DNA from 3 places in the Pantoea sp. X-Soil-ISGK-275 genome. Region 2 is predicted to be linked to each of the others. Evidence: predicted binding sites of a transcription regulator. Region 2 holds the regulator's gene; each other region holds the start of a gene.
The links. The regulator Fur, encoded in region 2, represses iron uptake genes when iron is present. The targets are predictions, from matches to a motif close to ATAATAATGAGAACNACTATCAA.
Positions count from the first base shown of each region.

Region 1 (10,543 bases), 2.3 Mb from region 2:
GCCTGATTCTCCAGGATGGTGGAGCTTTGCACAGCCTTACGGCAAACTGACTTTTTTGCTGCCCGAGAGAGATGCATGCCAAACGACGCCCTTTGCCGCCAGCTGGCGCAGCGTGTAGTCGCGCTGATGAGTGACCTGCATAAGCCGCTGTGCGCGGTAGAAAACGTCAAGCTGATTTACGCCTGCGAAACCTTGCCGCGTACGCCGATGATGTATCAACCCGGCATTGTGATTCTGTTTCAGGGGCGTAAAACCGGTTATCTCGGCAGCACGGTTTTCCACTACGACGCTACCAAATATCTGATGCTCACCGTGCCGCTGCCGGTGGAGTGCGAAACCGAAGCCACGCTGGCGGAGCCGCTGGCCGGCATGTGTTTGAGCGTGGATGTCGCCAGCCTGCAGGATCTGCTGATGGATATCGGCGATGACGAGCAGTTCCAGCCGCCAGCGCAAACCTCCGGCATCCATTCGGCGTTTATGAGCGAAGAGATGCTGTGTGCGGCCGAACGCTTGCTGGATGTGATGAACAATCCGCGTGACGCCCGCGTGCTCGGTCCGCAGCTGGTGCGCGAGATGATCTATTACGTGTTAACCGGACCGATTGGCGGCGCGCTGCTGTCGCTGGTCAATCGCCAGACGCAGTTCAGCCAGATTGCGCGCGCGCTGCGTCGCATCGAAAGTCACTTTGCGGAAAGTCTGAGCGTCGACATGCTGGCTGCTGAAGTGAACATGAGCGTTTCGGCGTTTCATCACAACTTCAAAGCGGTGACGCAAACCTCGCCGCTGCAATACCTCAAGCGCTATCGCCTGCATCAGGCGCGCCTGATGATGCTGCAGGATGGCATGAAAGCCAGCGCGGCGGCGGTGCGCGTCGGCTATGAAAGTCCGTCGCAGTTTTCGCGTGAGTTTAAGCGCTATTTCGGCGTGACGCCGGGAGAGGAGGCGAGCCGCGTGCGTCAAACCTTACCGTTTGACGCCGCGTCGTAATCAGGAAACTTTCTGGCGGCGTTTTTTCCAAATCACCACAATGCTGCCGGCCAGGCCGATAAACAGCAGCGCGATTGGCAGAATCATCAGGATCGCCATCACCTGATCTTCGTGGCGCTTGATAAAGGGCACATGGCTGATGCCGTAGCCCAGCGTCACCACAATCCCAACCCACAACAAACCGCTCAGCCAGTTAAACAGCTGGAAGCGGCCATTGTTCAAACCGGAAATGCCGGCCATGGTGGGCAGCAAGGTGCGCACAAAAGCGAGGAAGCGGCCAACCAGCAACGCCATCAAACCGTGGCGGTTAAACATATTCCACGCGCGCTGGTGATATTGCGCGGGCAGATGCAGTAACCAGCTTTTCACCAGTCTGGTGTTGCCGAGCCAGCGACCTTGCAGATAGCTGAGCCAGCAGCCGAGACTGGCCGCCGTGGTCAAAATCACAATCGTCGGCACGAAATCCATCACACCTTTGGCGACCATCGCGCCCGCCAGTAACAGCAGGCTGTCGCCCGGCAGGAATGAGGCGGGCAGCAAACCGTTTTCCAGAAACAGCGTTAAAAACATCACGCCGTAAACAATCCAAACGACATCCGGATTGCCGAGCGCGGCAAAATCCTGATGCCAAAGCGCCTGGACAATCTCATGTAAAACACCCATCAGCTATTCCATCGAGTCACAAGGAGTCTAATTTTAACCTTCTGTGGCATCACATACGTTGATCTCTCATCGCCGCCACAGCGTGGTTTATCTTCTGTTTAACTTCTTAAACGTGCAAAACCGGCTTTAAGGTCATCCAACAAGTCGTCGACATGTTCGAGGCCGATATGCAGACGCACCAAAGTGCCGTCAAAATCCACGCCGCCCGCCGGACGAATCGCCGCCAGCTCTTCAGGCTGGTTTGCCAGAATCAGGGATTCATAGCCGCCCCACGAATACGCCATGCTGAAATGGTGGAAGTGATCGAGGTAATTCGCCAGCTGCTCACGGCTCAGTTTTTCATGCAGGATGAAGGAGAACAAACCGCTGCTGCCGCTGAAATCACGCTGCCAGAATTCATGGCCTTTACACTGCGCCAGCGCTGGATGATTCACGCGCGCCACTTCCGGCTGCGTTGCCAGCCATTCGGCCACCTGCAATCCGCTCTCTTCGTGCTGACGCAAACGCGTGCCCAGCGTACGAATGCCGCGGCTCGCCATATAGGCGGTATCGGCATCGACCATCTGGCCCATCAGATAGGAGTTCTCGCGCAGCTGTGGCCAGCAACGTTCATTCGCTACCGCCGTGCCAATCATCGCATCGCTGTGACCAATGATGTATTTGGTGCCGGCCTGAATCGAAATATCGATGCCATGATCCAGCGCGTTAAACAGCACGCCCGCCGCCCAGGTATTATCGATCATGATGATCGCATCCGGCGCTTTGGCGCGCACGGCGGCAACAATCGCCGGAATATCCTGCACTTCCATGGTGATTGACGCCGGGGATTCCAGGAACACCACGCGCGTATTTGGCTTTACCAGCTCGCCAATTTCGCTGCCGATGCAGTGATCGAAATAGGTGGTGGTAACGTTCAGCTTACTGAGAATTTTCGAGCAGAAATCCTGCGTCGGTTCATAGACCGCGCCGCTGACCAGAATATGGTCGCCGGCTTCGACAAAGGACAAAATGGCATTGGAGACCGCCGCCGCGCCGCATGGATAGAGCGCGCAACCTGCGCCGCCTTCCAGCTCGGTCATGGCGTCTTGCAGCGAGAAATGGGTGAGGGTGCCGCGACGGCCATAAAACAGCTCGCCTGAAGCGCGACCGGCGGTAGCACGTTTCTTGTCGGCGACCGTGTCAAAAACCAGGGATGAAGCGCGTTGAATTACGCTGTTAACTGAGCCTTGAGTGTAACGTTTACTGCGTCCCGCGCTGACAAGCGTGGTGTCTATTTTCTTCGTTGCCATCACTGCCTTTCCTGACATTTCCCACAAAACATCCACGTTACCACGAATCAGCGTAGTGGGTTGAGCCTGATTGCGGATTATCAGAGTGAGGCCAGTATTGCGCATAACATCCGCTAAATTGTGGAAATTGCTGGTCTCTTTGCTTTGTAAATAGTAATGAGAACCACTATCACTTCGGGCGTTTTTTTTGCTATGATCCGCGCTTCAATCGTGAACTGTGCAACAGAAGTTGGAGATGCAGCGTGGTAGCCAGTGATTTGATGCAAACGGATCTCTCTGTTTGGGGCATGTATCAGCATGCCGATATCGTGGTAAAGATAGTGATGATTGGCCTGTTACTGGCTTCCGTTGTCACCTGGGCAATTTTCTTCGGTAAGTTTGCTGAGCTGAGCGGGGCGAAACGTCGCCTGAAACGCGAGCAGCAAGCGCTGGGCGAAGCCCGCTCGTTAAACGATGCTTACCGTGCTGCTGAAACCTTCAAAGCCAACAGCCACAGCGCTGTGCTGCTTAACGATGCGCAGAATGAGCTGGAGTTGTCTGCCGGCACCGAAGATCTGGATGGCATTAAAGAGCGCACCAGCTTCCGTCTCGATCGCCGCGTGGCCGCATTCAGCCGTCATGCCGGTCGCGGCAATGGTTTCCTCGCCACCATCGGTTCGGTTGCGCCGTTTATCGGTCTGTTCGGCACCGTGTGGGGCATCATGAACAGCTTCATCGGTATCGCTAAAACGCAAACCACCAACCTCGCAGTTGTTGCGCCCGGTATCGCCGAAGCGCTGCTGGCCACCGCGATTGGTCTGGTTGCAGCAATCCCAGCAGTTGTTATCTACAACGTCTTCGCGCGTATGATTGCCAGCTACAAAGCGTCGCTGGGCGATGTCGCCGCGCAGGTGATGTTGCTGCAGAGCCGCGACCTTGACCTCGGCAACGTCGATACTGCGAAAGAAGCCAACCGTCCAGCGGCGGCACAGAAACTGCGCGTAGGATAAGTATTATGGCGATGCGTTTAAACGATGACTCGGTCGGCGATGGCGAAATGCACGAAATCAACGTGACGCCGTTTATCGACGTCATGTTAGTTCTGCTGATCATCTTTATGGTCGCCGCGCCATTAGCCACCGTCGATGTGCGCGTAAATCTGCCAGCATCGACCAGCGCGCCGCAGCCGCGTCCGGAAAAGCCGGTTTATCTCTCCATCAAGGAAGATAAGCAGATCTTCATCGGTAACGATGCGGTCACCAAAGAGACACTGGTGAACGCGCTGACGGCACAAACCGAAGGCAAGAAAGACACCACCATCTTCTTCCAGGCGGATAAATCGGTTGATTACGCTACTTTGATGGAAGTGATGGATCAGCTGCGTGAAGCTGGTTATCTGAAGATTGGCTTGATGGGCATGGAAACGGTCAAAAAGTAACGTTTCTCAGCTCAATCGTAGGGTCGCCATTCATGGCGACCTTTTTTTATATCTGATACTCAGTTTGTTAATTTATTGTTACCATTGGTCTTATTTTTGTAAACTGCAATGGTGAAGAGGATCACGTTTATTCCTGGCCCGGCACGTTAAAACGGAAGAAAAAACCAGGAAGGACAATATGAGCTCGAGTCACTCTTTACAAAAGTCGTCGCAAGGCGGTGCCAAAACCATCTTTAGCGTTACCAGCGGTAACTTCCTTGAGATGTACGATTTCATGGTATTTGGCTATTACGCCACCGCAATCGCCAAAACCTTTTTCCCCGGCGATGATCCCTTTGCCTCTCTGATGCTCACGCTGATGACCTTCGGCGCAGGCTTCCTGATGCGCCCGCTCGGCGCGATTATTCTCGGCGCTTACATCGACCATCATGGTCGTCGTAAAGGCTTGCTGTTAACGCTTGGTCTGATGGCGATCGGCACCTTAACCATTGCGTTGGTACCCGGTTACGCCACGTTGGGTGCTACCGCGCCGATTTTGATTCTGCTTGGTCGTTTATTGCAGGGCTTCTCGGCGGGCGTTGAGCTGGGCGGCGTGTCGGTTTATCTGGCTGAAGTGGCGCCGAAAGGACGCAAAGGCTTTTATGTCAGCTGGCAGTCGGGCAGCCAGCAGGTGGCGGTAATCTTCGCCGCGCTGCTCGGTTTGGGTCTGAATCATCTGCTGGCGAAAGATGCGGTTACCGAATGGGGCTGGCGTATTCCGTTTGTGGTGGGATGTATGATCGTGCCGTTCCTGTTCTACATTCGTCGCATGCTGGAAGAGACCGAAGCCTTCAGCCAGCGCAAACATCATCCTTCCATGAGCCAGATTATGCGTTCAGTCGGGCAGAATTGGGCGCTGGTGCTGGCAGGGATGTTGATGGTGGTTACCACCACCGTGATGTTCTATATGATCACCGCGTTTACCCCGACGTTTGGTAAAACGGTGCTGATGATGAGCGATAAAGAGAGCTTCCTGGTGACGCTGTTTGTCGGCATCTCCAACCTGTTCTGGCTGCCAGTGATGGGTTCGTTGTCGGACCGCATTGGTCGTCGTCCGCTGCTGATTGTTTGCACTATCTTGATGATTCTAACCACCTGGCCGGTGCTGCATTGGCTGGTGGGCGCGCCGACCTTTGCCCGTCTGGTTGAAGCCGAACTGTGGCTGTCGTTCCTCTATGCCAGCTACAACGGCGCGATGGTGGTTTACCTGGCTGAGATCATGCCGGCAGAAGTGCGTGCTTCGGGCTTTTCGCTCGCTTACAGCCTGGCAACCGCGCTGTTTGGCGGCTTTACGCCAGCGGTGTCGAGCTATCTGATTCATGCCACCGGCGACAAAGCGATGCCGGGCGTGTGGCTCTCTTTTGCGGCAGTGTGCGGGCTGGTTGGTACGCTGCTGATTGGCCGTATGGTGAAGCAATATCAAGCGCAACACCGTTCCCCTCACCCTAACCCTCTCCCGCAAGCGGGAGAGGGAATGTTTAGGTAACCGCTCGATCGGCTCCTTCTCCCGCTTGCGGGAGAGGGAATGTTTAGGTAACCGCTCGATCGGCTCCTTCTCCCGCTTGCGGGAGAGGGAATGTTTAGGTATCCGCTCGATCGGCTCCTTCTCCCGCTTGCGGGAGAAGGCTGGGATGAGGGACAGCGCGCACCCACCTAAAACGACACATCCACCACCACGCTATCAGTATAATTCCCCGCCGCGGGCGTATTCTGCGTCGTCAAAATCTGCGCCGTATAAGTAAAGTTGCGCGTCACGGTATCCGCATTCAACGAGGTCGAGGTGGTGCTGCTCCAGCGATCGGTGCCGGTCGGTCCCCAGCGTGAGGTGGTGGTGGTGCCTTTGTAGATGTCATACGCCAACCGATTGGTTCCGCTCGCCATCTGTCGCGTGGTGCCGCTGTAGTAACTGCCGTTGCTCAAACCCACGGTGTAAGTACTGCCTTTTGAACACACCACGTTAATCGTCTGCTGCACGGTTGAGAAACTGCCTACTAAAGGCGCACTGCCAAAACTGACGTTCGGCGCGGTGATGGTGGTGCAATCATTGGTGACCAGCAGATTCACAGTAATTGGCATCGCCGTACCGGTGCTGCTCTGCACCGTTCCCACGCACAATCCTGCCACGTTCAACCCGGCACACACCGTATAACTGACGGTCAGCGTAATGGTGGTGGTATAGGTGCCGGCGGCGATCACTTGTCCGGTAAGGGTGCGGAAGTAGAGCGGAATATTAAAGTTGAGGGTGTTACCCAACGCCAGCAGTGAGGCGGAACTCCAGCGATAGCTGACGCCCTGCTGTAATTCAGTGGCGCAGGCGCTATCGATACACAGCTGGATCGGAATGTTATCGGTGCCGCCGCTGGCGGTTTTCAACACGGCGCGCGTGCCGCTGAGGTTAGAGGCGGTGGTAAAGGCATAGGTGATGTTATCGGAGCCCAGCAGCGAAAGCGTACCTGAGCCACAGTTAACATTGGTGGTACTGGAGGTGTTATTCACCGTTGACGCCACCGAAAATGTGGTGACCGAGCCAAAGGTCGCAGTCGGCGCCGATAAGCTACAAAGCGCATAGCTGGTGCCCGGCAGTAAAAACAGCGCCAGCAGGAGCAGAAGCTTTCTCATGGTGAAATCCCTGACTGTGAATTATCCGCGCTGCTCACCGCAGAACCTTGCGGCGGCGGTGGCAGCGGGCAAGTAAGCGGTCCGTAGGTTTCCAGCGCTTTTGGCTGGCCGTTGGCGATCTCCAGTTGCGTATCGCAACTGCGTCCATCTGGCGTCACCACGTGAATCGGGTTGCTGGCAGCCAGATCTTCCATCCATACAATGCCGTCCCAGCCGACATATTCGGTGGCCTGATTCGGACGTAACACCTGGCTGGAAATCGGCAGCGGCTGATGATTGCTGTCATGCAGCACCACGCTGGCGGCGCGTAGGCGCTCGACCGGGAAGTTGAGCAGATAACCGCTCTTACGCTTCACGGCAAAGCGCTGTTCAACCTTCGGCGCGGTGCGATCGGCGGGCAGATCCAGCGTATCGATATCGTACTTCGCGCCGTAATAGCTGCTGATTGAGGGCACCAGCAGATAGCCTTGTTTATCAGTGCGACCCATGGTCTGGTTCTCATAACGCACCGTTACGTTGGGATAATCGGTTTTCACCACCACAAAGGCATCGTTGATATCGTTGGCAGCGAACACGCGGTTATCCATCAACACCACCGAACCGGTGAAATCAGCCCATTGCGTGGTGTTGTCGTTATCGCCGTAGAAACCGGCTGAGGTATCGATTTTATTGTTGCGATAACGCAGGCTGGCCTGGCGATAATCGCCGCTGTCGCTGGCCTGATTGGCCCACGCGGCATCGTATGAGAAGCCACCGTCAGTTGGCATGGCGCGCGACACATATAGTCGCTGGCTGTTATTGCCTTGCTGATCGCGTTCGGTGCTGACCGAGGCGCTGCTCTGCTCGCCAAACGGGATGACCAGCGAAATCGCGCCGCTCCAGTTGCCCTGTTCCTGATCGCGGCTGGCGGAGATGTACAAACTGCTGTTACCCCACAGATTTTTACTCCACGACAGATTGAGTAACCGTGTACGGTCACCGTTGCCGCCGGAGATATCAAAATAGGCCAATCCCAGGCTGCCGTAATCATTCAGCGATACGCTGGCGGTGTACTGCGCGCTGCGCCGAGCCAGTGAATAGCTGGTGTTCGCGCTGTCGCCGCGACTGCCAACCAGCGCGAGGTTGCCGAAATCGGCGCTGCGAATGATGTGCTGAGTTCCGAGGCTGAACCAGCTGTTGTTGTACTGATAGCCCCAGCTGTATTGCGTACCCGGATTGCCGTCCATCTGGCTTTGTGCCAGCGCACCATTCACCACGCCAAAACTGCCGAGCTTCACCAGGCCACCTGCGCCGCCCATCGCCACGCTGTCGCTGCCTTCTGCGTGACTCTCCAGCGTTAGCCAATCGTTGATACCGTAGCGATACGAACCGCTGGCCGCCGCCGCGCCATAATCAAAATTGTTGATGCCGTAGTTTTCGCGAATGGCACCGGCGGAAAAGGAGTAATCGGATAGCCCGGTTTTCAGCAAACTGCTGGAGACGTAAAACGGCAGCGTGGTGGTGACTTGTCTGCCCACTGCATCGGTGGTGGTGATCACCGCATCGCCTGCGCCGTTAACGAAAGGTACGTTAGTGAGCGACCACGGACCCGGCTGCACATCGGCCTGGGTGCTGCGATAACCATTAATAAACAGATCGACCGACGAGGGCACCGCCGCCTGACCGGAAAACGCCGGCAGCGGATAGGTCACCAGATCCGGACGCACGCTGAAGTCGCGGCCAATCTGCACGCCACCCAGCCGCACGCTGTTGCTCCAGCTCAACGCATCAGTTACCAAATCCCCGGCGCGCCAGCTGATCGCTGCGTTCTCGTTTTCATTACTGAGCCAGGTATCGTAGCGGATATAGCCTTCCTGCTGACCGGCAACGCCACCTTCCAGTTGCTGCACATAAACACCGTTGGTCGAAAACTGCCCAACCGGGCCAAAGAGGCGCAATTCATTCCAGCTGGAGAGGCGCGAACCGGCGTTATCGGTGCGCGTGGCGTAGAAGTCATAGTTGAGCAGGGCGCCATTGCTGGCGCGGCCGGGAAAGCGCGGCGCATTCTGCAGTTGGCCAATGGTTTGGCCCGGCAGCCAGGCGGGCGGCACCGTCAATAACAGGCGTTGGCGTCGTTCATCATACTCCACTTTCGCTCCGCTCAGTTGATTGACATCGATCTGCTGCCCTTGCAACTTCTCGGCCGGAATACCGGCGCGTTGCAGATCGCCGCGTCGCAGCCAGAAATCACCGTTCTTGCGCTCAACCGGTACGATGTCGCCGCGTTCGCCCTGATTCACCACCAGTTCCAGCATGTATTGCTGACCGCTGGCGTTATTCTCCAGCGCAGGCGGCGGCGGCAGTTCGGAGAAAGTCTCCGCGCTGCTACTCATCGGGCTAATACAAAGCACGCTGGCAACGGCCAGCGCGCAGGGATGCGGCGTTAACTTCATCAACGCGCGGCAGCGCTGCTCCAGTTGCCTTTGTTCATTTCGGCCGACAGTTCACCGCTTACGCTGCGGGTTAACGGCCAGCGATGGCTGCTGTTGGCCAGCACGTAGCCAAACAAGCCGTTGCCCATTTTGCGCCCGCCAATGGTCACATTACTTAAACGCGCGTGGCCGTTACCGTGATTGGTCAGCTCCAGCCAGCGCTTGCCGCCGCTGTTCACTTCCTGCCAGCTCAGCTGCGGTTTCGCCGTGTCGCGTGTTACGCCGTTGCCGTAAACAAACAGCGGCACCGAATAGCGCATCTGGAACGTCAGCCCGGCCTGATTCTCGCCCGGCGTGCGCGGCGTGGGGATTTCATCCAGCACCACGCGATAGGACATCTCACGTCCGGCTTCAGGCGGCGTTTGCTTGATTAAACGCACCAGCTGCTTTTGCCCTGGCTCAAGGCGTACCATCGGCGGGCTCGCTACCACTTGCTGCTGGGTTTGATACTGCTCCTGACCGTTGACCTGCTGCCAGCTGAAGATGCGCACCTGCATCATGGTGGTGGCATTGCCGCGATTCTCCAGCCACAGCTCGCTGGCTTTATCTTGTGGATCGATTGCCGGATCGATTGGCCACACCATCAGTGAATTGGCGGCATGCACCGCAGGTGTTAGTGCCACACATAACAACAGAATCAGGGCGCGCAGGTTCATCATCATTCATCCTTCTTATTGGCGCCGTCACCAACTCAGCGTGACGGTTAAGGTGTCGGTATACGTCCCGGCGCGCGTGGGGCCGGGCAGCGTTAATAAGCCGTAAATCGGCAACGTGATGTTATTGGCATTGCTGTAACTCAACGCCATCGGGCTGTTCACTGGAATCGCCGTGGTATGTGCCGCATTGGTATACAGGCTGTAGGCCACGGTATTGGTGTTGCTGGTATGTTTGAGGTTGCGCGTGGAGGTGTAATTGCTACCGCCGTTAATGCTCATGCTGACGGCGGTGCCTGGCGTGCAGGCGAGAGTGATAGTGGTGCTTTGCACATAGCTGGCGCTGACGCTGCTCGCTGCCACGCCAGATTGGGTACCAAAGTTAAGCGTGCCAAAGACCCCGGT
Region 1 covers NZ_AP035976.1:3,587,040-3,597,582, reverse strand. Annotated here, with positions in the region: gene AC6I8A_RS16645 (AraC family transcriptional regulator) at 76-987, shown strand; gene AC6I8A_RS16640 (DedA family protein) at 988-1,650, opposite strand; gene metC (cystathionine beta-lyase) at 1,749-2,939, opposite strand; gene exbB (tol-pal system-associated acyl-CoA thioesterase) at 3,200-3,928, shown strand; gene exbD (TonB system transport protein ExbD) at 3,934-4,356, shown strand; gene AC6I8A_RS16620 (MFS transporter) at 4,535-5,881, shown strand; gene AC6I8A_RS16615 (Csu type fimbrial protein) at 6,049-7,014, opposite strand; gene AC6I8A_RS16610 (fimbria/pilus outer membrane usher protein) at 7,011-9,446, opposite strand; gene AC6I8A_RS16605 (fimbrial biogenesis chaperone) at 9,446-10,144, opposite strand; gene AC6I8A_RS16600 (Csu type fimbrial protein) at 10,169-10,543, opposite strand, start outside.
Region 1: exbB (tol-pal system-associated acyl-CoA thioesterase) is a predicted target of Fur. The motif match lies at 3,090-3,112, and genes of this name have one in related genera.

Region 2 (10,543 bases):
TTTGATGAGGCCGCGCTCGATGAGCTGGCGGGTAATTTTGGTGACACTGGCGGGCGCAAGTTGACTGTGTTCGGCAATCTGAATGCGCGAAATCGGCCCCTGTTGATCGATTAGCCGATAGACGGCTGCACTATTAAGTTGTTTAACAAGATCAACATTTCCTATTTGAGACTGGCCGCCAGTGGTCATTCAATGCTTACTCGCTGAGGACGTTGTCTCCGTTGACGAACGTCTTAGTGATTTGATAATCGCGGGTAAAGACAGTCAGGTTGGCGACTTTTCCTGCTTCGACCGTGCCTAACTGCTTCTCCACACCCATCGCCTGCGCCGGATAGAGCGTCGCCATACGCAGCGCTTCATCAAGAGCGATACCGCAATGTTCAACGCTGTTCTGCACCGCTTCAATCATGGTCAAGGCAGAACCGCTGAGCGTACCGTTCTCGTCAACGCACAGGCCATCGCGATAGTATATTGTTTTGCCTGCAAAAATGAATTGATCAATCGACGCGCCCGCCGGTGCTGTGGCATCCGTCACTAACACCAGTTTGTCGCCTTTAATGCGTTTTGCATTGCGCACATTAGCGTAATGGACATGTAAACCATCCGCAATGATGCCGCAGTATACATCAGGCGAATCAAACAGCGCACCGATCAGACCTGGCTCACGTCCGGCAAAGGTTGGCATAGCATTATAAAGATGCGTGGCAAAACTGACGCCCGCGCTGAAGCCAATTTTTGCTTCTTCATAAGTTGCGTTGGAGTGACCGGCTGAAACAATGATGCCGGCATTGCGCAGCTTACGAATCACTTCGCTGCCTGCATTTTCAGGTGCCAGCGTGACTTTAGTAATGACATCGGCATTGGCGCACAGGAAATCTACCAGCTCGGCATCCGGCAAACGAATCAGTTCAGGATTGTGCGTGCCTTTCTTGGCTTTATTCAGCCACGGACCTTCCAGATGGAGGCCGATGGCCTGATTCTGATGCTTTTCCAGATAGGCGCGCATGGTTTCGACGGCGCGTTTCATCAGCGCATCGGTGCTGGTAATCAGCGTCGGCAGATAGCTGGTGCAGCCTGACTTCTCGTTGGCGCGCTGCATGATCTCCAGCGTTTCAACGCTCAGTGCATTGATGTCATCGTTGAACTGCACGCCACCGCAGCCGTTGAGCTGCAAATCAATAAAACCAGGAGCGATAAACGCACCAGCCACACCCTGCTGTGCAATTGCCGCGTCCAGGGCATCACGCGGACACACGCGCTCAATCAGGCCATCCGCAATCACAACTGCATGATTGTCCAGAATTTCATGACCGGTAAAAATCCGGCCGTTCACTAATGCGTACATCGTTTCTCTCTCCCGGCTAAGCCTGCTGCCTGAAAGCAGCAGGTTTTGTTACAACGTGTTTTCACACACCTTTCATATTTTCCGCTTCCATTTCGCGGAAATATTTCACGGTTTTCACTTTCAGTTCCATGGTGGCGGGTTCGTCACAGACCACGACAGATTTGGCATGCAGCTGCAGGCAGCTGATGGTCCACATGTGGTTGACGTTACCTTCAACCGCCGCCTGCAGCGCTTGCGCTTTCAGATGGCCGGTAACCAGAATCATCACTTCTTCGGCATCCAGCAGCGTACCGACACCGACCGTCAGGGCGTATTTCGGCACCTGATCCACATCACCGTTAAAGAAACGTGAGTTTGCGATGCGCGTGTCGTGCGTCAGGGTTTTGATGCGTGTACGTGAGGAGAGTGAAGAAGCCGGTTCGTTGAAGGCGATGTGACCGTCGTTGCCCACGCCGCCCATAAACAGGTTAATTTTGCCGTAAGCGCGGATCTTCTCTTCGTATTGACGACATTCTGCGTCAATATCTTCGGCATTGCCATTCAGAAGATTGATATTTTTCGGTTGAATATCAACATGATCGAAAAAGTTACGGTACATAAAGCTGTGGTAACTTTCCGGATGCTCTTTTGGCAGGCCAACGTACTCATCCATATTGAAGGTGACAACGTGCTCGAAACTAACCTGGCCCGCTTTGTGCATGTCAATCAGGTGCTTGTACGCTTCCAGTGGTGTTCCACCGGTTGGCAGACCCAGCACGAAAGGACGTTCTGCGCTAGGCTTAAACGCATTAATGCGGTTAACAATGTGGCGTGCAGCCCATTTACCCACTTGGGTCGGTGTGGCCAACGGGATCAGTCTCATGTCTTCACCTCAATTAAGATTGGAAATGTGGAGTTGCCGTTTCTCTGACAGTTTTCTGCTTTAAGCGTAATGCGTTTAAGCGTAGCCATCCGGGAAAAGTGCGACTCGATATTTTTCATCATAAAATAAGTTTGTGGTGCTGGCTAGCATTTCGCATTATCAAACCACCATTTTGGTGATTAAAGTCACAGTTGTAGTGGTTTTAATTTGCGAGGCGAATTAATTTGTCTTTACACTGCGCCTCGTGGTGAAAAGTGTCATCAAGGTACCGGGCGACAGGATAATAAAATCAACCTGCGCCACGGCAAAACGCCAGTCTCATAGGGGGAGAATAAGGTGAGTGTATTAGGATATCTGCAAAAGGTCGGCCGCGCGCTTATGGTGCCGGTAGCGACTCTGCCGGCAGCGGCAATCTTGATGGGTGTTGGATATTGGATCGATCCAGATAGCTGGGGCGCAGGTAATGCGCTGGCGGCACTGCTGATCAAATCCGGTTCGGCGATCATCGACAACATGTCCGTGCTGTTTGCCATTGGTGTGGCATACGGTATGTCAAAAGATAAAGATGGTGCAGCAGCGTTAACCGGCTTCGTCGGCTTCCTGGTGGTGACCACACTCTGTTCACCGGCTGCGGTAGCGATGATTCAGAAAATACCGGTGGAGCAAGTGCCTGCCGCCTTCGGTAAAATCAATAACCAGTTTGTTGGTATCCTGGTGGGTATTCTCTCTGCTGAGGTTTATAACCGCTTCAGCCACGTTGAGCTGCCAAAAGCGCTGTCGTTCTTTAGCGGCCGCCGTCTGGTGCCGATCCTTGTCTCCTTCCTGATGATCGTCGTCGCCTTCGTGCTGATGTACATCTGGCCGATCATTTTCGGTGGACTGGTGAGCTTTGGTGAGCACATCCAGAAAATGGGTTCAATCGGTGCGGGCGTCTACGCCTTCTTTAACCGTCTGCTGATTCCTGTTGGCCTGCATCACGCACTGAACTCGGTATTCTGGTTCGACGTTGCTGGCATTAACGATATTCCTAAATTCCTCGGCGGCGCGCAGTCTATCGCTGAAGGTACCGGTATCCCAGGCATCACCGGTCGTTATCAGGCGGGCTTCTTCCCAATCATGATGTTCGGTCTCCCAGGTGCAGCGCTGGCAATTTACCACTGCGCACGCCCAGAAAACCGCGCCAAAGTCGGCGGTATCATGCTGGCGGCGGCTTTTGCAGCCTTCTTTACCGGTATCACCGAACCGCTGGAATTCTCCTTCATGTTCGTGGCGCCGGTGCTGTATGTGATTCACGCGGCACTGACAGGTCTTTCTGTGTTCATCGCCGCGAGCATGCAGTGGATTGCCGGTTTCGGCTTCAGTGCGGGTCTGGTGGATATGGTGCTGTCAACGCGAAACCCGCTGGCGGTCCACTGGTGGATGCTGATCCCACAAGGTTTGGTGTTCTTCGTTATCTACTACGCGGTGTTCCGCTTCACCATCCAGAAATTTAACCTGATGACGCCGGGCCGCGAACTCTCTGCGGGCGATGAAACTGATGGTTATGACGTCAATGTCGATAACAGCGGCAACGGTGAAAGCCAAACTGAATCGCTGGCACGTCGTTACATTGCGGCGGTGGGGGGCTCAGAAAACCTGACCCACATCGATGCCTGTATCACTCGTCTGCGTTTGAACGTTAAAGATTCTGCGCAGGTTAATGAAGGTGTGGCTAAGCGTCTCGGTGCTTCCGGTGTGATTCGTCTGAACAAACAAAGCGTGCAGGTCATCGTCGGTACTCAGGCGGAAAGCATTGCGATGGCAATGAAAACTGTCCTGAGCAAAGGTCCGGTTGCGGCATCTGCTGCCGCGTCAACGGCTGCGCCTGCTGCGGCTGTGAAACCACAGGCGGTGCTAAACAGCGAAAAAGCTGTGATTGCTACGCTGCTGGCACCAGTAACCGGTGACATTGTTGCGCTGGAAAATGTGCCTGACGAAGCGTTCGCCAGTAAGGCGGTCGGCGATGGTCTGGCGATCAAACCAACTGGTAAAACTGTGGTTGCGCCAACAGCCGGAACCGTGGTGAAAATCTTCAATACCAACCATGCGTTCTGCCTCGAAGCGGAAAACGGTGTCGAGATCGTCGTGCACATGGGTCTGGATACGGTGGCACTGGAAGGTAAAGGCTTCACGCGTCTGGTTGAAGAGGGCACAACGGTCACTGCAGGTCAGCCAATCCTGGAAATGGATTTAGACTTCCTCAATGCCAACGCCCGCTCGATGATCAGTCCGGTTGTGGTCAGCAACAGCGATGATTTCGCTGGTCTGAATTTACTGGCAACCGGTTCAGTGGTTGCAGGCCAAACCCCGCTGTACGAGGTTAAAGGCTAAGTCCTTGTGATTGAGCCAGAAGGCAGGAAGCGATTCCTGCCTTTTTTGTTTTAAAACGACCAACAAACGGTTGTTTCCCTCCTGTGCTTTGTGGATCATACTCCGTTACTTCGTGGTACAAATCACCCGTTATAGTTTTTGAGGATTTTGAGATGAGTGAGGCTGAAGCCCGCCCAACGAACTTTATTCGTCAGATCATCGACGAAGATTTGGCGAGCGGTAAGCACAACAGTGTGCATACCCGTTTCCCGCCTGAGCCCAATGGTTATCTGCATATTGGCCATGCGAAATCTATCTGCCTGAACTTTGGTATCGCGCAAGACTACCAAGGTCAGTGCAATCTGCGTTTCGACGACACTAACCCAGTAAAAGAAGATCTGGAGTTTGTTGAATCCATTAAGCGTGATGTGCAATGGCTGGGCTTTGAGTGGAGCGGCAACATTCGTTACTCCTCAGACTACTTCGACCAACTGTTCAACTATGCGGTTGAGCTGATCAACAAAGGCCTGGCCTATGTTGATGAACTGTCAGCAGATGAGATCCGTGAATATCGCGGTTCCCTGACGGCACCGGGCAAAAACAGTCCGTATCGCGATCGCAGCGTGGAAGAGAACCTAGCGCTGTTCCAGAAGATGCGCGATGGCGGTTTCGAAGAGGGCAAAGCCTGTCTGCGTGCCAAAATCGACATGGCGTCCAGTTTCATCGTGATGCGTGATCCAGTGCTGTATCGCATTAAGTTTGCCGATCACCATCAGACTGGCAGCAAGTGGTGCATCTATCCGATGTACGACTTCACCCATTGCATTTCGGATGCGATTGAAGGCATTACGCACTCACTCTGTACGCTGGAGTTCCAGGACAACCGTCGTCTGTACGATTGGGTGCTGGATAACATCACCATTCCGGTTCATCCACGGCAGTACGAATTTTCACGCCTGAATCTGGAATACGCGGTGATGTCGAAGCGTAAACTGACTCAGCTGGTGAGCGAGAAGGTTGTCGAAGGCTGGGACGATCCGCGCATGCTGACCGTATCTGGTCTGCGTCGTCGTGGTTACAGCGCCGCTTCCATCCGTGAATTCTGCCGCCGTATTGGTGTGACCAAACAGGACAATATCGTGGAGATGGCTTCACTGGAATCGTGCATTCGTGACGATCTCAATGAAAACGCACCGCGTGCGATGGCCGTAATGGATCCGCTGAAAGTGGTGATCGAGAACCTGCCTGCAGGTCACGAAGAGATCATCAGCATGCCGAATCATCCGAACAAACCGGAGATGGGCACGCGAGAAGTGCCATTCAGTCGTGAAGTGTGGATCGATCGCGCGGATTTCCGTGAAGAGGCCAACAAGCAGTACAAACGTCTGGTGCTGGGCAAAGAAGTGCGTCTGCGTAATGCATACGTGATCCGTGCCGAGCGAGTAGCGAAGGATGATGAGGGCAATATCACCTGCATCTATTGTACCTGCGACGTTGATACGCTGAGCAAAGATCCGGCCGATGGCCGCAAAGTGAAAGGCGTTATCCATTGGGTTTCTGCGATTCACGCGCTGCCAGCGGAATTCCGCCTGTACGATCGTCTTTTCAGTGTGCCAAATCCGGGCGCGGCGGAGGATTTCCTCACCACCATCAACCCGAACTCACTGGAAATCAAACAGGGCTTCGTGGAGCCAGGTTTGCGTGCAGCCGATCCAATGGCGCCGTACCAGTTTGAACGTGAAGGCTATTTCTGTGCGGATAGCGTCTATTCACAGCCATCCAAGCTGGTGTTTAACCGCACCGTTGGTTTACGTGATACCTGGGCAAAAATCGGCGATTAATATTTTTTGTCGCTAGCACGATATGATCATGAAAGGGCGAGCAATCGCCCTTTTTTATTGTCTCGATTTAACCAGATACGACCTTTTATGCTGCTCCCTGCAATTAGCCATTAATTCCTTATTTGCGACTATTCTGACTTTAGCAAAATTAAACCATTTGCCAGTGTGAAAAACTTTTTTTCAGGTAGGCTATGCGCTCTCAGCCGTTGCTCTGCGGGTAATCAAAGGATAAAAAATGACAAGTCTCGCCCTGGAAGCCAAACATAGCGTGGTGGTTTTACATCAGCTTATCGAACGTATTTTTAATCAGGCAGAAGGCAGTGATGACAGCATTGATCTGTTCTTGTCGTACTTTCATCCCGACTTCAAAATGGTCACGCCACAGGGTAAACAGCTTGATCTTAATGAGATGGAAACACTGTTTCGCCAGTTGCAGGGACAGCGTGAAGGGATGCGAATTGCCACCAGTGAGCACGCCATCATTTCGCAGCAAAGTGAGGAAGTCACGATTCAGTATCGTGAATTGCAGATGATGAATGGCACCAATCAGAGCCGCATTTCTCTGGCGGTGCTGGATTGCAGCACCGCCATTCCGCGCTGGCGCTACTTGCAGGAAACGCTCGTTGCCTGATTTCAGATATAAAAAAACCGGCTTAAGCCGGTTTTTTTATACTGCATAGCACACTCAATTACTTATCGTGGAGCGTATCGTCTTCGCGGCAGTCTCCCAGAGCACAGTGACCATACAGATACAGGCTGTGGTTGCTAAGCTTGATGCCGTGGCGAGTAGCAATTTCACGCTGACGCGTTTCGATTGATTCATCGCTGAATTCGATAACTTTGCCACAATCAAGGCAGATCAAGTGATCATGGTGATGTTGCTGAGTCAGTTCGAAGACAGACTTACCGCCTTCAAAGTTATGACGGGTTACGATGCCCGCGTCGTCAAACTGGTTAAGAACGCGATAAACCGTTGCCAGACCAATCTCTTCGCCCATATCGATCAGGCGCTTATACAAATCTTCCGCACTGACGTGATGGGACTCGGGGCCGGGTCCCTGAAGCACTTCCAGAATTTTCAGTCTGGGTAGCGTGACTTTCAGGCCAGCCTTCTTCAATGCGGAGTTGTTGTCAGTCATGCGGATATTGTCCTGTTACTTTGCTAGTCACTTGCGGCGCAGGGGCCTTGAATGTTTAGGTCAACGCGCATTCTCATTTGCGTCTCATTATAGAACTCAAGCAGTGAAATGAAAACCAAGGCAACGTCCTTAATCACCAAAGGTTGTAAGGATAACGTCACTAATGTCTTCAGGACGCTTGGGTTTTGGATTCCATTTCACTCAGCCTCATTCTACTGCCAGAGGAATAAGCGGATGACCATTGCGGGTATTCTACAGATTTGCGGGGAAAAGTTAAAAAACCGTAGCTATTATTTTTATAGGAAATTCCGTTGCCCGATGTGAGGCAGCGCGCACATCGGGCAGAGCAGGGAATTAAGCTTCAATAATCTCTTTCAGCTGCAACTCGTCGAAGATCTGCTTCACCCATTTCTCAACACGTTCGTTGGTCAATTCTGGTTGACGATCTTCATCAATTGCCAGACCCAGGAAGTTTTTGTCATCGGCGAGGCCTTTAGAGGCTTCGAAGTGATAGCCTTCGGTTGGCCAGTGACCCACAATCACCGCACCGTTAGGCTCGATGATGTCACGGATGGTGCCCATCGCGTCACAGAAGTATTCGGCGTAATCTTCCTGATCGCCACAACCAAACAGCGCTACCAGCTTGCCATTGAAATCAATCTCTTCCAGCGTCGGGAAGAAATCATCCCAGTCGCACTGCGCTTCGCCGTAATACCAGGTTGGAATGCCCAGCAGCAGGATGTCGAACGCATCGAGATCTTCTTTGGTGCTCTTAGCAATGTCATGCACTTCGGCGACATCTTTACCCAGTTGTTTCTGGATCATCTTTGCAATGTTTTCAGTGTTGCCGGTATCGCTGCCGAAGAAAATGCCTACGATTGCCATGGGTTAGGTAACCTCTTGAATCCTGATTGTGAAAGTAAGTCAGTTGACTGCACAGTTATGCGAATAATAGCAGACCGGTAAAAAGTGCGGAACTTGTAAAGCCGTGACTTTGTGTTCCAGCGTGCGGTCTTCGCGCGTTAAGACAGTTTGAGTTGTGCCAGCAGCATTTGTTCAATCAATTCGCTGCGACTGATGTTTTGCTGATCGGCCAGCGTGCTGAGCGCGTCAACCGCCTCGCTCGACATCTTCAGCTCAACACGACGCAGCCCACGCACTTTATCGCGCTTGAGCTGGTTGCGTTTGTTGATGCGTAACTGTTCATCACGCGTCAGCGGGCTGGTTTTCGGGCGACCAGGACGCCGCTCGTCTGCGAAGAGATCAAGCGTCGTGCGGTCTGTCTGTTCTTTTGCCATGGTTTGTAAAACTGAGTGGGCGCGAACGGCGGAAAGGCGCTGCGCGATTAAAACATTATCGGCCCGACCACGGTGAAAAAATATCCGTGGCAAATTTTTAGCGCGACATCATACTCCAGCGCCTTCCCTGACGCCAACCCTAAAGCGCAAGCGGCAAGCTTTTGCTTTTACAGGTTAAAAAAACGCCGAACGGCGCGTAACACCGCATCGGGTTTCTCGGCGTGCACCCAATGTCCAGCTCCGCTGATCACATGTGCATGCGCCTGCGGGAACTGACGTAGCAGCGCATCGCGATGCTGATTGTCCAGATAAGGAGAATCGCCGCCGCGGATAAACAGTGCCGGATGCGGCCACGCAGGAATCTCTTCCCAGCCGGAAATGGTGCTGTAGTTATCCCACAGCACCGGCACATTAAAGCGCCATTCGCCCTCTGCGAAAGATTTGAGGATGAACTGGATCACGCCTTCTTCATCAATATGCTGACGCATTACTTCAACGGCTTCGCTGCGGCGCGTGACGCCCGCGGCGCTCACGGCCCGAATAGCGGCAAAAATTTCGTCATGGCGGCGCGTTTGGTAATCAACGGGCGCGATATCGATCATCACCATTTTTTCGATACGTTCCGGCGCGATGGCACTGAGCGCCATGGCGATTTTGCCGCCCATCGAGTGTCCTATCACACCCGCGCGATCGATATGGTGCGCATCCAGCGTTTCGACGATGTCCTGCGCCATCACGTGATAATTCATCTCATCGCTGCGTGCCGACAAGCCGTGGTTGCGCACATCAACCTGCAGCGTCGGACGTGCGTCACGCACCCCACGCGCCAGCACGCCAAGGTTATCAAGGCTGCCAAAAAGACCATGGATCAATAGAATCGGTGTGGCGTCGGGGGCAGATTGTTCAGTTTGCAGACGGGCGTTCAAAATCATGGCTAAAGTTCTTACGGTTGTGACCTTGGCTTAGGTTATCATGGATTCACCTGTCCAGCAGTCAGGCCGGAAGGCATTAGGGCATATTCCGACTTTTGCCTGGAAACGTTGCCAACGCTATCGGCTGCCACGGATTTAACTTTATAATCCTTATGTTAGAACCCGCTCACGTTTTGCACGACTGGATTTTGCTAAGGCCGTTGCATTAATGCGTGGTTCTGTCATTTGCCATAATCGTACGGAAAAAGATGAAAACGATTGAAGTTGACGAAGAACTCTACCGTTATATTGCCAGCCACACGCAGCACATTGGTGAAAGCGCCTCTGATATTTTGCGCCGCATGTTGAAGTTCACCGCCGGACAGAGCGCACCTGCTGCGCCTGCCGCTGGTGTATCAGTGAAAGAAGCGCAACCTGCCAGCCGCGAAGCGCGTCCTCAGGATCGCGTCCGTGCGGTACGTGAGCTGCTGCTCTCCGATGAATATGCCGAGCAGAATAAGGCGGTTAACCGCTTCATGTTGGTACTGTCAACGCTCTATCGTCTTGATCCGGCGGCGTTTGCTGAAGCGACTGCCTCGTTGCAGGGCCGTACCCGCGTCTACTTTGCGGGCGACGAGCACACGCTGCTGCAAAATGGCACCCATACCAAGCCGAAGCACGTTCCCGGCACGCCGTACTGGGTGATCACGAATACCAATACAGGTCGCAAATGCAGCATGGTGGAACACATCATGCTGGCTATGCAGTTCCCTCAGGAACTGACAGAGAAAGTTCGCG
Region 2 covers NZ_AP035976.1:1,300,290-1,310,832, forward strand. Annotated here, with positions in the region: gene nagC (DNA-binding transcriptional regulator NagC) at 1-189, opposite strand, end outside; gene nagA (N-acetylglucosamine-6-phosphate deacetylase) at 197-1,345, opposite strand; gene nagB (glucosamine-6-phosphate deaminase) at 1,407-2,207, opposite strand; gene nagE (N-acetylglucosamine-specific PTS transporter subunit IIBC) at 2,544-4,577, shown strand; gene glnS (glutamine--tRNA ligase) at 4,730-6,397, shown strand; gene AC6I8A_RS06040 (hypothetical protein) at 6,633-7,028, shown strand; gene fur (ferric iron uptake transcriptional regulator) at 7,087-7,536, opposite strand; gene fldA (flavodoxin FldA) at 7,891-8,421, opposite strand; gene ybfE (LexA regulated protein) at 8,559-8,834, opposite strand; gene ybfF (esterase) at 9,002-9,766, opposite strand; gene seqA (replication initiation negative regulator SeqA) at 10,015-10,543, shown strand, end outside.

Region 3 (10,543 bases), 670 kb from region 2:
TCGCGGGTATTACGAATCTCAATCTGCCAGCTTTGATTACGCGCACCAAGGTGTAGCGGGCGACAAATGCCACGCACTTCACCGCTGCTTACCGCGCGATGGTGGCTGGCACTCACCTCAATGCCCACCACGCTTTTGCCGTCTTCGATGCTGAGATAACCGGCGATCGATCCCATCGACTCCGCCAGTACCACCGAAGCACCGCCGTGCAGCAAGCCAAACGGCTGCTGCGTGCGGGCATCCACCGGCATGGTGGCTTCGAGGTAATCTTCACCAATGGTGGTAAACACAATTCCAAGGTGTGCCACCAGCGAGTTCTCACCCATCTTATTCAGCGTTTCAAGATCGACCGATCGTTTCCAGATTGCCATCACTTAGGATCCCAGCGTTGCGCCACCGTCGACCACAATATCCTGCAGTACCACGTGGCTGGCAAGATCCGAGGCGAGGAACATCACGTTAGCAACGATCTCCTGCGGTTTAGCGATCTTACGCAGCGGGATCCCCAGCTTGTACTGATCCGGGAAACCATTAATCATCTCCTGCTCGGCTTCTGGCGTATGCCACAGGCTGCGTTGCATATCGGTATCGGTGGAACCTGGCGAGACGATATTGCAGCGTACGCCGAACGGCGCCATTTCCAAACCCACGGTCAGACACAAGCTGCGCAGTGCGGCCTTGGACGCGCCATAAGCGGACATCCCAAGACGTGGCGCATGTGCCGCATTGGACGCGATGGTGACAATCGCGCCCGCACGCTGCTGGCGAAACACCGGCAAGGTTTGCTGGAACATGTTGAACGCGCCGCCGGCATTCACCGCCAGACACGCTTGCCAATCTTCAAACGCCAGTTCATCGGTGCTGCCAATACGCAAGATGCCGGCACCGTTCACCAGCACATCCAGACGTGGCTGGTCCGCCAGCAAACGCTGACAAACCGCTTTCACCTCGGCGGCGTTCGCGACATCCAATACCTGCGTGTTGAACGGATAGTCGGCTTGATCGAAACGCAGATCGAAGCCGATAACCTGCGCACCTGCCTGATGGAAGCTCAGCGCGGTGTGATAACCAATCCCTTTGCCCGCGCCGGTCACCCAGACAATCTTTCCGCTAAAGTCGAACGTCGCACTCATTTAGTCGGCACCCTTGATAACAGCGTCCACCAGCCATTGATGGTCGGATTTTTTGCCAGACTGACGAAGTCGATATCGCTGTGCACCTGACGCCAGCACGCCGCCAGCGCCATTACGCGTACCGAATCCAGACCGTAATCGATTAGGTTCTCGTCATCTTCCGGCACATCGTCATCTTCCAGCAGCGGCAGAATCAGCGCACGCAGATCGTCTTTGCTCAACGGCAGCGGCATCAGATCGGCGGTCATCACCACTTTACCGCTGCGACCCGCAGTGTAAGTCAGCGCCATCATGTGCTCTTCACGCGTGAAGTCAGCCAGCGCATCCGCCACCATAAACGGCTGGATGTTACGCATAAAGGCGTCAGTCGCGGTGGTCAGGCAGCCGATATGTGCGTACACGCCGGTGATGATCAGCTGATCGCGGCCCATCTCCTGCAGGATCGATTCCAGCGGTGAGCGCACGAAGGCGCTGTAACGCCATTTGGTCAGAACCTGGTCGTCCTGATCCGGTGCCAGCGCATCAACGATCTTCTGTTGATCGGGATGTTTGTTCAGGCCCGGTCCCCACATGTCGTTAAGCAGCGCACGATCGGCATCGCTCTGCTCGTTCGGCTGGGCGGTGTAGAACACCGGAATGCCCTGCGCTTTGCAGTAAGCACGCAGGCGAGCGATGTTTTCCACCACCTGATTAACCAGCGGGCTGTTTTCGCCCCAGAAATTGAGGAAATAAGCCTGCATATCGTGAATCAGCAGCGCGGCACGCTGAGGTTCCACCGCCCACTTCACTTTATTGGTTGGCAGTTCAGTCGCTGCAGGCAGCGCGTAAGCGTTCAGTTTTGGAATAGCCATTACAATCTCCGGAACAGGTCAGGCTTGCGCTTGTTGATCGGCAAGCTGTTGGCGTAAACGTTTTTTATCCACCTTGCCGACAGGCGTCAGCGGCAGGGCATCTACGCAGGTAATACGGTCAGGTAATTTGAACTCGGCTACGCCCAGTTCACGCAGGTGACGACGCAGCGCCACTGCTTTAATCGGTTGGCTGGCGACAATAAAGGCGCAGCTCTTTTCACCCATCAGTTCGTCGTTCATTGACACCAGCGCGGCGTGGATCACATCCGGATGGCGCTGCAGCAGGTTTTCGATCTCTTCTGCGGCGATCTTCTCGCCACCGCGATTGATCTGATCCTTTTCGCGCCCTTGCACGGTGATGTAGCCCTGAGCGTCGATCTCAATCAGATCGCCCGAACAGTAATACCCGTTGGCGTCGAAGCTGGCGGCGTTATGTTCCGGGCTCTTGTAGTAGCCTCGGAAGGTGTAAGGGCCGCGCGTCATCAGGCGGCCGATGGTGCCGGTTGGCAACGCGTTGCCATGTTCATCGGCGACCCACACTTCATCATCTTCAGAGATCGGGCGGCCTTGCGTGGTGAGAATGATGTTCTCATCGTCGCCAAAGCGGGTGTAGTTCACCAGACCTTCAGCCATGCCGAACACCTGCTGCAGCTGACAGCCAATTTCACGCTGAATACGTGCCGCCAGGGTTTCGCCCAGTTTGGCACCGCCCACCTGAATACGCTGCAGCGAGGCCAGCTGTGTATTGCTGCCCCATTCCTGAATCGCCTGTAACCACAAGCTCACCGCCGGCGGCACCAAACCGGTATCGGTGACCTGATGCTTCTCGATCAGCGGGAAGCAGAGCGTGGCGCTGGGATCGGCGGCCAGAATCACCTGACCACCGGCATAAAACACGCCGAGCGAACCCGGTGAGCTCATGGCGAAGTTATGCGGTGCGGGCAGGGCGATGAGATAGCGCGTATCGGCGGTGACTTCACAGATCTCATCACTGGCGCGAATGCTGTAGTAATAGTCGTTGTGGGTGCGCGGAATCAGCTTCGGCGTGCCGGTGCTGCCGCCAGAGAGCTGGAAAAACGCCACTTCATCGGCGGCGGTTGGCGTGGCGACGAAATCACCCGCAGCTTCCGCCATCAAGGATTCCAGCGTGTTTTCCGGCTGGTTGTCATTGCGCAGAATCACCTGCTGCAGTGAAGGCTGCGCATCGCATAGCGTGCTGATAAAGCTATCGTCAGCAAACAGCGCGTGAGTGCGATCGGCAATCAGCAGCTTAGGTTCGATCTGCGCCGCATAGGCGCTCAGCTCGGTACGCTGATGGCTGAACAGCGCAAATACCGACGCCACGCCGAGCTTAAACAGCGCAAATACCGTGACATAAAAATCAGCCACGTTGCCAAGCTGCACCAGCGCCGTATCGCCGTTTTGCAGGCCACGACGCTGCAGCGCGGCGGCCAGATTGCTGCTCAGCACATCCATTTCGCGATAGCTGATCTGACGATCGCCATCAATCACCGCGATGGCATCATTGTGCTGATGACGCACCAGAATGTCGGTCATCGGCACATCCAGCCAGTAACCTTTTTCACGGTAGCGCGCAGCCAGATCGTCCGGCCAGCGAGTATAGGGAATGCTCATGCTCTTTCCTTTATTGCAGTCCAAAGGCGCGCAACATGGTGTCCAGCTTCACGCCGGTTTCACGCCACTCTGATTCGGGTTGGGAGTCGGCGACAATGCCCGCGCCAGCAAACAGGCGCACGCGCGTACCCTGCACGGTGCCGCAGCGGATGGTGACCACCCATTCGCCATTGCCTTGGCTATCGCACCAGCCGACGATGCCGCCAAACAGCTGGCGATCAAAAGGTTCCAGCTGCTGAATCAGCTGCTGCGCGCGCTGATGTGGGAAGCCGCTCAACGCTGGCGTGGGATGCAACAGGCAAGCCAGCGACAGCGCATTTTCGCGCTCATCCTGCACTTCACCGTCGATCTGCGTGGCGAGATGCCACAGCGTGGCGGTGGTGATCAGCGATGGAATGGTTGGCACCGACAGCAAACGGCTGCGCGGCTGCAGGGTGTCGCGCATCGCATCGGTCACCAGTTTGTGTTCATGACGATCTTTGCCGGAGTCCATCAGCGTATCGCCCGCAGCACGATCCTGTTGAGCATCCTCATGATTACGCCGCGCCGAGCCCGCCAGCGGACAAGAGCTAAAATCGCGCCCCTGTTTGCGCAGCATCAGCTCCGGACTGGCGCCAATCAGCGCACCGCCTTGCGGCAGCGGCAGATGGAAATGGTAGCTGTTGGGGTTCTGCGCAATCACGCGCTGCATCAGTGCGGCGGTATCAACCGGCTGTTCGGTGACGATATCCATCAGACGCGACAGCACCACTTTATCCAGATCGCCGCGCTGCGTGGCCGCCACCGCATCGGCCACCATGGTGGTAAATACGTCGTGGTCCGGTATCGCTGCGCGACGACGCACCTGCGGCAGATCGCTGACGTTTTGCGGCAGCGCGCTTTGCAGGTCGGCGCGGTTAAACGTCTGATAGGTTTCAGGAATAAACAGCGCAGCCGGTTGGCTGACGTCAAACGGGATCGCGCCGACCAGAATCGGATTGTCGATGCCCTGTTTTTTTGCCGCCGCAAAATGCTGACGCAGCTGTTGTTGGAAATCACCGTCCAGCGACGCGGCGTCTGCTACCGGCGCGGTAATGGTGGTATAGCATCCTTGCGTTGCCAAACTACGCCACGGCGAGGTAAAGAGGAAACCACGGCTTAGCGCGGAATAATCCTTCAGCCAGGCATTTTCAAACGTGGAAGATTCCACCATAATTTTCACCTATAAATGATAAGATTATTAAGAATGATTATCATTTTTATTATGGGCCTGTAACCTACGTCGATTGGGCAAAGGTGTCAATCCATTCGCGGGATTTCAGCTGCGTTTAAACGTAATCAGGCGCTGACGCTAAGCAGGGCAATATGCTAAAAAGTGGACCAAAACTTATGAATAAATGCGGTTTTTGGGGCATTGCAGCCCTTATATGTGTTTTCCAGATTTTCACCAGCATCGCCCACGCTGAACAAGGTTGGCCGCGCACCGTGCAGGGCGCCAACGGGTCAATCACTCTTGATCACGCGCCGCAGCGCATTGTCTCGACCAGCGTCACGCTGACCGGCTCGCTGCTGGCCATTGATGCACCGGTCATCGCGTCCGGCGCAACCGCACCAAACAGTCGTCTTGCCGACGATCAGGGTTTCTTCCGTCAGTGGAGCGATGTTGCCAAAAAGCAGCATCTGCAACGTCTGTACATCGGTGAACCCAATGCCGAAGCGGTTGCTGCGCAAGCGCCGGATCTGATCATCGTCAGCGCTACCGGCAACGATTCTGCTATTAAACTCGCCGAACAGTTCTCGGCTATTGCACCGACGCTGGTGGTCAATTACGACGACAAAAGCTGGCAGGATGTTGTGACGCTGTTAGGCCAGGCTTCAGGTCACGAAGCGCAGGCGGCGCAGCGCATTAAAGCTTTCGACGATCGCGAAGCGGCACTGAAAAAAGCCATCACGCTGCCACCGCAACCGGTTTCCGCCATGGTGTGGAACGGCGGCGGACGCGCGGTCAATCTGTGGACCGCAGCCTCGGCGCAGGGCAAGCTGCTGGAACAACTTGGCTTCACCCTGGCAACGCCACCGGCGACGGTTGAGCAGGGACACAGCATGGGGCAGCGCAAAGATATCATTCAGCTGTCGGGCGAAAGCGTTGCCAGCGGCTTGAACGGTAAAACCTTCCTGCTGTTTGCCGCTGACGATAAAACCACGCAATCGGTGCTGAGCAATCCATTCCTCGCGCAAAACGCTGCCGTGCAGAACAAACAGGTGTACGAGCTGGGCGTCGATTCGTTCCGTCTCGATTACTACAGCGCCAGTAATCTGCTGGCGCGTCTGGAAAAGCTGTTCGTTAAATCATGATGCCTGTTCCGCCAGCTCCGGTGCTGGCGGGTGGTAACGACGTAAACGGCCCATCACCAACCACATCGCTATGCCCAGTAGCGCCGCCGCAAAGCCAAACACGGCGGCGGCCTGCGGTGGCAGCAGCCATGAACCCATTGCGCCAATCACCGCCGCACCAATCGCATCGCCGGTCACGTTCTGCGCGGTCCACAAGCCGTTGATACGGCCTAACAGATGATCCGGCGTTAATGCCTGAATCATCGCGTACTGCACCAGACTGTTGATGGCGCTGAAGTAGCCGAAGGCGACTAAACAGGCGAGTGCCAGCGGCAGATTCGGCATCAGGCTAAACAAACCCAGCGCGATAAACGCCGCAATCGCGCTGCCGAGCACCAGCTGTCCGGGACGCGCGGCGTGTTTCAGTCTACCGCTGGTGAATGCGCCGATAGCCGCACCAAGCGGCACGGCAGCGTACATCAGGCCAAGCTGGTCCGCGCTTACTGACCAATGCGGCGCGAGGGATGGATAGAGCACGCGCACCGCGCTGGCCAGCGTCACTAATGCGCCAATCAGCGCCACCATGCCGACAATCGGGCTGGCGAAAAGAAACTGCACGCCAGCGGCGAGGGATTTCAGCGGATGTTCACGCGGCTGCGGCGGAGGCGGCAACGTCGGCAATTTCAGCAGCGTTAACACGGTAAGCAAAGTGCCGAAGGCGGCGAAGGCGTAGTTCCAGGTTATGCCGCCATGCGCAATCACCAGACCGGCAATCGCTGGCGATAAAATCGAGCCGAAGCGCACCGTCAACATGGTGATCGCGCCCGCCTGCATAATGTTTTCCCTGCCGACCAGCGCGGGCGTCGCCGCCAGCAGCGCGGTCACGCCAATCGCGCCGAAAAAGCCATCCCAGAAACCGAGCAGATAAACCGCGATCAAAGAGGGTTCTGGCAGCGCGGCGTTGGTGGCCAGCGCGATAAAACCTAAGCCGCAGGTGGATCGGGCAAACAGAATCAGCTTTTTGCGTTCATGGCGATCCGCCAATACGCCGCCGGTGAGCAGGCCGATAAACATGCCCGCAGCGGCCAGCGTCACCGCCAATCCCACCAGCAGCGGTGAATTTGTCAGGTGCTGAATCTGCACCGGCACCGCCACGGCGAGCATGCCGAGTGCGACAATCGAGATAAAACGCGCGATAAACACCGCGCGAAAAGCCGGATGGGTTTTCAGCAGCGAGAGATCGATAAAGTGGGAAGATTTGTTCATGTGTTCGCCTTATTGCACCAATTTTCCTCATCGTCCGCGAGGCGAGTCATGGTAACATAGCTAAACGCGAGTAATAACGATAACCATTATCAAGTTACATCGCGCATGCGACGACGTTGAACAGTGAAGGTTTAGAACGCTATGCGCCAGATTCGTGCATTAGCAGGCTCAGGGATTCTGCTCTTGCTCCTCATCGCGCTCAGCTTAATGCTGGGGGAAAAATCGATACCGCTTCCCGATGTTTATCATTCGCTTACCACCTCCTGTAACAGCGCGGAGTGCGTCATTGTGCGTGACGCGCGCCTGCCGCGTACGCTGGCCGGTTTGCTGGCGGGCGTGGCGCTGGGTCTCGCCGGCGCGTTAATGCAGAGCCTGACGCGCAATCCGCTGGCCGATCCCGGCATCCTTGGCGTTAACGCCGGAGCCGGTTTCGCGGTGGTGATTGGCATTGCGCTGTTCGGTGCGGACTCGCCGGTGGATTGGCTCGGCTTCGCCTTTGGCGGCGCGCTGCTGGCTTCAGTGCTGGTAGCGATGACCGGCGCGATTGGCGGCGGGCGCGTCAATCCGGTGCGTCTGACGCTGGCGGGCGTGGCGCTGGGCGCGGTGCTGGATGGATTAACTTCTGGCCTGTCGCTGCTTAATCCTGACATCTACGATCATCTGCGCTTCTGGCACAGCGGCTCGCTGGATATTCGCAACTTCTCCACGCTACGCACGCTGTTCCCGGCGGTGCTGATCGGCAGCGTGGTGGCCATTGCGCTGTCGCAGGCGCTGAACAGTTTGAGTATGGGCGGCGACATGGCGACCGCGCTCGGTACGCGGGTGGCGCGCACCCAACTGCTTGGCCTGCTGGCGATTGCGCTGCTGTGCGGCGCAGCCACGGCGGCGGTAGGCCCAATTGCGTTTGTTTGTTTGATGACACCGCACTTTGCTCGCTGGCTGGTGGGCAACGATCACCGCTGGATGCTGCCCGCTACCGCGCTGATCACGCCGATTCTGCTGCTTGCCGCAGATATCCTTGGCCGCCTGCTGGTGGCGGGCGAGCTGCGGGTTTCCATCGTTACGGCGATGCTCGGTGCGCCGATGCTGATTGTGCTGGTGCGCCGTAAATTGGGCCGGGGTGCACTATGACGCGTCGTCTCTGGCTTCATACGCTTTGGCTGCTGTGCGCCTGCGGTCTGCTGGCCTGGCTGGCGATGACGCGCGGCGCATTGCAGATTAGCGGGGAACAAATCGGACAAATTCTGCTCGGGCAGGGCGCCAGCAACGTCAAGCTGATCGTGCTGGAGTGGCGTTTGCCGCGCGTGCTGATGGCGCTGTTGATTGGTGCGGCGTTAGGCATCAGCGGCGCGATTTTCCAGTCTCTGCTGCGTAATCCGCTCGGCAGCCCGGATATTCTCGGTTTCAACACCGGCGCTTACAGCGGCGTGCTGGTGGCGCTGGTATTGTTCAATCAAAGCGTCACGGCGATGACCGGCGCAGCGTTGATTGGCGGTATCGCCACGGCGGCGCTGGTCTATCTGTTTGCCTGGCGCAACGGCGTGGAGACCTTCCGCCTGATTATCGTCGGCATCAGCGTGCGAGCGCTGCTGATGGCGTTGAATTCATGGCTGATTATCAGCGCTTCGCTGGAGTCGGCGCTGAGTGCGGGCTTGTGGAGCGCCGGATCGCTTAACGGCATCACCTGGGCGAAAACGCCGCCGGTGATTGCGGTGCTGCTGCTGGCGTTACTGCTGATGGCGCTGCTGGCGCGGCGTATGCGGTTGCTGGAGATGGGCGATGATACCGCCTGCGCGCTCGGCGTACCGGTGGAGCGCAGCCGCCTGTGGCTGATGCTGATTGGCGTGGTGCTGACGGCGGCGTCCACTGCGCTGGTCGGGCCGATTTCGTTTGTCGCGCTACTGGCGCCGCAGATTGCCCGTCGTCTCGGCGGCGGCGTCAAAGGTGCGTTGCCGCTGGCGGCGCTGTGCGGCGCGCTGCTGCTGATAGCCGCAGACTTCGCCGCCCAGCATCTGTTCCTGCCTTATCAATTACCGGTTGGCGTGATTACCGTCATTCTCGGTGGACTTTATCTGATTGCTTTACTGGTGCGGGAGGCGCGACGCCAATGACCGAGATCCCTTCACGTCTGCGCGGCGATGACCTGACGCTGGGCTACGACAAAAAGGTGGTGGCAGAGAATCTGTCGGTGGCGATTCCGCAAGGTGAGCTGACGGTGATTATCGGCCCCAACGCCTGCGGCAAATCGACGCTGCTGCGTACGCTGAGTCGCCTGCATACGCCGCTGAAAGGTGAGGTGTTGCTGGATGGCGCGGCCATTGCCAGCTATCCCACCAAAGAGGTGGCGCGGCGTCTGGGCCTGCTGCCGCAAAGTTCCAACGCGCCGGCGGGCATTAGCGTCACCGAGCTGGTGGCGCGCGGACGCTATCCGCATCAGGCGCTGTTTGGGCGCTGGCGTGCGGAAGATGAAGCAGCGGTGCAGAACGCGATGCGCGCCACCGGCGTGGCTGATTTGGCGCAGCAGTCGGTGGATACGTTATCGGGCGGTCAGCGCCAGCGCGTGTGGATTGCCATGGTTTTGGCGCAGGAAACGCCGCTGCTGCTGCTGGATGAACCGACCACCTGGCTGGATATCACCCATCAAATTGAGCTGCTGGAATTGATGCAGGATCTTAATCAACAGCATGGTCGTACGCTGGTGGTGGTGCTGCACGATCTTAATCATGCCTGCCGCTATGCCACGCATTTGATCGCCATGCGTTATGGCAAGATCGTTGCCGAAGGGAAGCCGTCGGAGATCGTGACGCCCGCGTTGATCGAGCAGGTGTATGGCTTACGCTGCGTGATTGTGGAAGACCCGGTGGCGCATACGCCGATGATTGTGCCGCTGGGGCGCGGGAGTAGTTAAAGACAGTGCGCGCTGGCCCTCATCCCAACCTTCTCCCGCAAGCGGGAGAAGGAGCAGATTAGTTCCCTCTCCCGCTTGCGGGAGAGGGCTAGGGTGAGGGAAAGAGCGCTATTGCAACAACCGCTGCAACAACGGCCCAATCTGCTCAAACATCTGCGGTGAAATGATCTCCACGTGGGCGCAATCCATCGGCCACACTTCCAGTTCACCGACATACGGCGCCCAGGCGCGGCGCGCATCTTGTCCTGGCTGCTGCGTCTGTTCGGCGAGGAACAGCGTGGCGCGCCCGTTGAAACGCGCGCTGCGTGCCGTTGCCAGCAGGCGCACCGAACTGGCGTAGTTGGCTTCGATGGTATCGAACATTGCACGCATCTCTTCACCGGCCTGATGGCGCTGCGCGGCGATAAACTGCTCGCGCTCGCGATTGACCTCTTCAA
Region 3 covers NZ_AP035976.1:632,118-642,660, forward strand. Annotated here, with positions in the region: gene AC6I8A_RS02845 (hotdog fold thioesterase) at 1-371, opposite strand, end outside; gene dhbA (2,3-dihydro-2,3-dihydroxybenzoate dehydrogenase) at 375-1,133, opposite strand; gene AC6I8A_RS02855 (isochorismatase family protein) at 1,130-1,984, opposite strand; gene AC6I8A_RS02860 ((2,3-dihydroxybenzoyl)adenylate synthase) at 2,003-3,619, opposite strand; gene AC6I8A_RS02865 (isochorismate synthase) at 3,630-4,811, opposite strand; gene fepB (Fe2+-enterobactin ABC transporter substrate-binding protein) at 4,988-5,953, shown strand; gene entS (enterobactin transporter EntS) at 5,948-7,198, opposite strand; gene fepD (Fe(3+)-siderophore ABC transporter permease) at 7,340-8,329, shown strand; gene fepG (iron-enterobactin ABC transporter permease) at 8,326-9,309, shown strand; gene AC6I8A_RS02890 (ATP-binding cassette domain-containing protein) at 9,306-10,106, shown strand; gene AC6I8A_RS02895 (enterobactin synthase subunit F) at 10,215-10,543, opposite strand, start outside.
Region 3: entS (enterobactin transporter EntS) is a predicted target of Fur. The motif match lies at 7,269-7,291, and genes of this name have one in related genera.